Regions from separate parts of the Variovorax sp. Soil_C_33 genome, predicted to be linked through region 2. Evidence: predicted binding sites of a transcription regulator. Region 2 holds the regulator's gene; the other holds the start of a gene.
The links. Region 2 encodes FNR, which switches genes on or off when oxygen is low (the NO sensors DNR and NnrR bind a similar motif). Its sites were predicted from a motif close to TTGATNNNNATCAA; they were not measured.
Positions count from the first base shown of each region.

Region 1: the regulator FNR is predicted to act here: its motif matches at 1,042-1,055, upstream of AC3A6B_RS27170 (HAD-IC family P-type ATPase).

Region 1 covers NZ_JBDGJK010000023.1:80,679-83,147, reverse strand. The annotation lists gene AC3A6B_RS27175 (putative Na+/H+ antiporter) at 1-745, shown strand, start outside; gene AC3A6B_RS27170 (HAD-IC family P-type ATPase) at 1,118-2,469, shown strand, end outside.
Region 2 covers NZ_JBDGJK010000015.1:34,863-37,331, forward strand. The annotation lists gene AC3A6B_RS21690 (sulfite exporter TauE/SafE family protein) at 1-127, opposite strand, end outside; gene AC3A6B_RS21695 (hypothetical protein) at 130-276, opposite strand; gene fnr (fumarate/nitrate reduction transcriptional regulator Fnr) at 399-1,115, shown strand; gene AC3A6B_RS21705 (hypothetical protein) at 1,096-1,341, opposite strand; gene AC3A6B_RS21710 (FixH family protein) at 1,347-1,622, opposite strand; gene ccoG (cytochrome c oxidase accessory protein CcoG) at 1,643-2,469, opposite strand, start outside.

The sequences.
Region 1 (2,469 bases), on a different contig from region 2:
GAACATCTCCATCGGCGGCACGCTGACGTCCTTCGCGGCCCCGCCGGTGCTGATGGTGGCGTCGACATGGCGCTGGGACAGCAGTTACATGCTGGTCACCTTCGGGTGGAAGGCGGCCATCGCCGTGCTGCTGAACGCCACCGTCGCGACGGCCGTGCTTCGCAATCACCTTTCTGCAGCGCCTGTGCTCGCGAACCCTGCGACGCTGGAGACGGTTCCCTTGCCTGTGACGGCGGTGCATCTGGCGTTTCTTGTCGGGGTCGTGGTCTTGGCGCATCATCCGGTCGCATTCTTGGGACTGTTTCTGATGTTCCTGGGTTTCACCCAGGCCTATGAGCGCCACCAGAACCCCCTCATCATCAAGGAAGCGCTGCTGGTGGCCTTCTTCCTTGCAGGTCTGGTGGTGCTCGGCGGCATGCAGCAATGGTGGCTGCAGCCGATTGTTTCCGGGATGTCGCCGCAGATCCTCTTCTTCGAGGCGACCGCGCTTACTGCGGTGACCGACAACGCCGCGCTGACCTATCTGGGCTCGCTCATCACGGGCATCTCCGAGCCTGCCAAGTACAGCCTGGTGGCCGGCGCGGTCGCCGGAGGCGGCCTGACGATCATTGCCAATGCACCGAACCCGGCAGGCGTGGCACTGCTCAAGCGCGGCTTCTCCGACGAGTCGATCAGCGCGGGCGGGTTGCTCCTGGGCGCCTTGTTTCCGACGCTGGTCGCCGTGGCGGCGTTTACGCTTCTATAGCGGGACCCCGGCGTGGACCGCCAGTTGATGTTGCCAGGGTGTCCGCGCACAACCTCAGACGGGCCGACAAGCCTGCCGAGCAGCGGGCGAGCGGCAATGCCTGATTGGCGCAGCCCGGCGCTGGCCCTGGGACGCCTTCGAGCCGTACGCTCGCGTGCCGCTGAGGAGGATCCGCGAGGAATTCGGCATCCGAGTGGCAAACTTCTCTGGCGACTAGGACCAGCTCCTGTGCCGCAGGCCCCGGGGCTTCGGCTGTTGTCATCGTGGACGCCAGCAGCTGATTTCCAGTGCTCGCGTTGACATGCATCAAGCATGCGGTCAGTACAACGGCCGATGCTTGCGGCTATGCAGTCGACATTTTCCGCCTTGCGCATGCAACGCCCCGCCGAAGGCGGCCGGCAGCCTGCGCTCGAAGATTGGCAATGGCACGCTCGCGCCGGCGACGATGTGCTCGCTGCGCTGGAAAGCAGCCACGGAGGCCTCACGCAGGCCGAGGCCGCGTCGCGCCTGGCGATCCACGGCCCGAACGCGCTTCCGCCGGCGCCTACCCGCCACCCGCTGGCCCGATTCCTTGCCCAGTTTCACAGCACGCTCATCTATGCATTGCTGGCGGCGGCGGCGGCGGCCGCGTGGCTGGGGCATGGGCTCGACGCGGCGGTGATCGTCGCCGTCGTGCTGGTCAATGCGATCGTCGGCTTCCTCCAGGAGGGCAAGGCGGAGAACGCCCTGGCCGCGATCCGGCGCCTGATCTCGCCGCGTGCCCATGTATTGCGCGACGGCAGCCGACTGAGCGTGTCGGTTGCTGATCTGATTCCGGGCGACGTGGTGTTGCTGGAAGCGGGCGACCGTGTGCCGGCGGATCTGCGGCTGCTGCGGGCGCGCGGCCTGCTGATCGACGAGGCCTTGCTCACGGGCGAGTCGGTCGCTGCGCAGAAGCAGGACCGTCCGGCAGCCCGCGATGCCGCGCTCGGAGACCGCCACAGCATGGCGTTCTCCGGCACGATGGTCGCGGCCGGGCAGGCGAGCGGTGTGGTCGTCGCCACGGGCGCGCGTACCGAGCTCGGACGCATCAGCGACCTGCTGTCATCGGTGGAACCGCTGACCACGCCGCTGCTGCGCCAGGTCGACCGGTTCGGCCGCCGCTTCGCCGCGCTCGTGGCTGCCGGGGCGGCGATGCTCTTCGCCTACGCCGTGTGGATCGGCGAATGGAGCTGGGTCGATGCGCTGATGGCCGTCGTCGCGATGGCTGTCGGGGTGATCCCCGAGGGGCTGCCCGCAGTCATCACGATCACTCTGGCTATCGGGGTACAGCGCATGGCCGCGCGCAACGCAGTGATCCGTCGGCTGCCCGCCGTGGAGACCCTCGGCGCGACTTCGGTGATCTGCTCGGACAAGACGGGCACGCTCACGCGCAACGAGATGACGGCCTGCCGCGTTGTCGGACCGTCGCACACCTTGATGGTCGATGGCGAAGGGTACGCGCCTCGCGGGCGCCTGCGCGCCACCGGCAACAGTGACGATGCCGATGCCCTGGCCGATGCGACCCCGCTGCTGCGCTGTGCGTTGCTGTGCAACGACGCGACCCTCCACGAGCTGGGTGGGGCATGGACTGTCCTCGGAGATCCGATGGAGGGGGCGCTGCTCGCGCTTGCCGGCAAGGCGGGACTCGATCCTGACCATGAACGCGGCGATTGGCCGCGTGTGGACGAGATCCCGTTCGACGC
Region 2 (2,469 bases):
CGGCGCCGCTCGCGGGCGCGCGAACGATGCGGATCACCCCGGAGCAGGCGGCACCGCACATCGCGACGCAGTGGGGTCCGCCGATCAATCCCATCAGGAGCGCAGTGCTGGCAAGTGCGGTCTGCATGGTCAGACGAAGTGGTCCATGCCGATGTAGACACAACCAGCCGCCGTGAGAGCGGCGATCGAGCGCGACAGCATCTCGACCTTGGCTTTGGCGTCGGCAGACGGCAGAACGAGCGATGAGTCGGCGGGGGCGACGGCAGGAGAGTTCATTTGCGGCGGTCAGTCTGCGGGCGGTGACCCACTATGCGGCCAGGTCGACCCGCCATCCTTGATGTGCGTCAAGCCCGCACGGTGCACCGCACCACAGAATGGCCACAAACCCCGACACCATCATGAAAGCCGAACACATCAAGGTCGCCTGCTCCAGCTGCACCCTGCGCGAACTGTGCATGCCTGCGGGCCTGGAGCCGGGCGAGCTGAAACGCATCGACGAGATCGTGGCCACGAGGCGCAAGGTCAGGCGCCGCGAGACGCTCTTTCGCAACGGCGAGCCCTTCACCTCCCTCTACGCGATCCGCACGGGCGTCTTCAAGACCCGCGTGGCGACCGAGGACGGGCGCGACCAGGTCACCGGTTTCCAGATGGCCGGCGAAATCATCGGCCTGGACGGCATCGTCAACAACCAGCACACCTGCGACGCGGTGGCGCTCGAGGATGCCGAGGTCTGCGTGATGCCCTTTCACCGTATCGAGGAACTCTCGCGCGAGGTCGCTGCGCTGCAGCGCCACGTGCATCAGATCATGAGTCGCGAGATCGTGCGCGAGCACGGCGTGATGCTGCTGCTGGGGAGCATGCGGGCCGAGGAGCGCCTCGCGGCCTTTCTGCTCAACCTCGTGCAGCGCCTGCATGCGCGCGGCTTCTCGCGCTCCGAGTTCGTGCTGCGCATGACGCGCGAGGAGATCGGAAGCTACCTCGGGCTCACCCTCGAAACGGTGAGCCGGACGCTCTCCAAGTTCATGGAGGATGGCATCGTCGAGGTGGAGAAGCGCAACCTTCGCATCGTCGACGCCGAGGCGCTGCGGCGCATCGTCAATCCTCCGGGTTGTTGATCTCGGAGGCTGGCCTGGTCAGAAGCAGCGTCAACGCGCTCGACCCTGTTGCCAGCACCCAGAAGGCGAAGAAGCCGGCCGCGTAGACCGCATGGCGCGACAGGCCGACGGCCTCGCCGCGCCAGTGAAGGTCGCCCGGATCGACCAGCGCGAACACCAGCAGTTCGGCCACGCTCGCCAGCAAGAAGGCGGGCCAGAGAATCGACATCCAGTCGCGCGTCTTCATGGCCGTCAGCGCTTGGGTGCGGGCAGGTCGGCGTCAGGCGTCGCCGCGTGGTTGCGCCCCGCCAGAGCGGGCATAAGCTTCTTCTCGACCGGTGGCTTGTTGATCTCGATGCCTTTTCGGTAGTAGTCCGGCGCCACCACCGGATCGGGCGTGCGCAGGGCGAGCCAGAGCGTCACGAAGCTGGCGACGACGACCAGGGCGGGCCCGGCCATCACCATCCACAGCAGCGGGAACTGCCACCAGGGGTCGCTCTTCGGGGAAGTCATCACGTGATCGTTCATCTCGTTTCCTTTCAGCGAACTCAACGAGGCACCAGGAAGGTCGCCTTCTCCGACACCTGCGCGCTGCCGTCGGCCGAGCGCACGTCGAAGTGCACGACGTGGGAACCCGCGGTGGCACTGCCATAGGGAAGCTGCAGGCGCACCGCGACCCAACGCGATTGCGCCGAACCGACCTCGACCGGTTCAGGCGGCGACACGCTCAAGCCCTGCAGTCCCGTAGCTTCGATGCGGTAGCGCTGCACCTGCTCGGTCGCGTTCATGATCTGCAGCCGATAGACGTTCTCGAGTTGGCCGCCCTCGACGATGCGCGCGAGCGAGGCCCGGTCGCGCACCACGTCGACCTTCAGCGGCATGCGCACGACCAGGCTCGCCAGCACGCCCATCGTCAGCGCAGCGAGCAAGCCCGTGTAGATCAGCACCCGTGGGCGCAGCACGCGGCGCAGCACCTGCCTGGGCGTCCAATGGCCGGCCATGCCGTTCTGTGTCGCGTAGCGGATCAGACCTCGCGGCGAGGCCATCTTGTCCATTACCGTGTTGCAGGCGTCCACACAGAGGCCGCAGCCGATGCACTCGTACTGAAGCCCCTTTCGGATATCGATGCCGGTCGGGCAGACCTGCACGCACAACGAACAATCGATGCAGTCACCAAGCCCCTGAGCCCGGGCGTTGCTGCTCTTGGAACGCACCCCACGGGGTTCGCCACGCTCGCTGTCGTAGCTCACGATCAGCGTGTCGCGATCGAACATGGCGCTCTGGAAGCGCGCATAGGGACACATGTACATACAGACCTGCTCGCGCATGAAACCCGCATTGCCGTAGGTCGCAAAGCCGTAGAAGAAGACCCAGA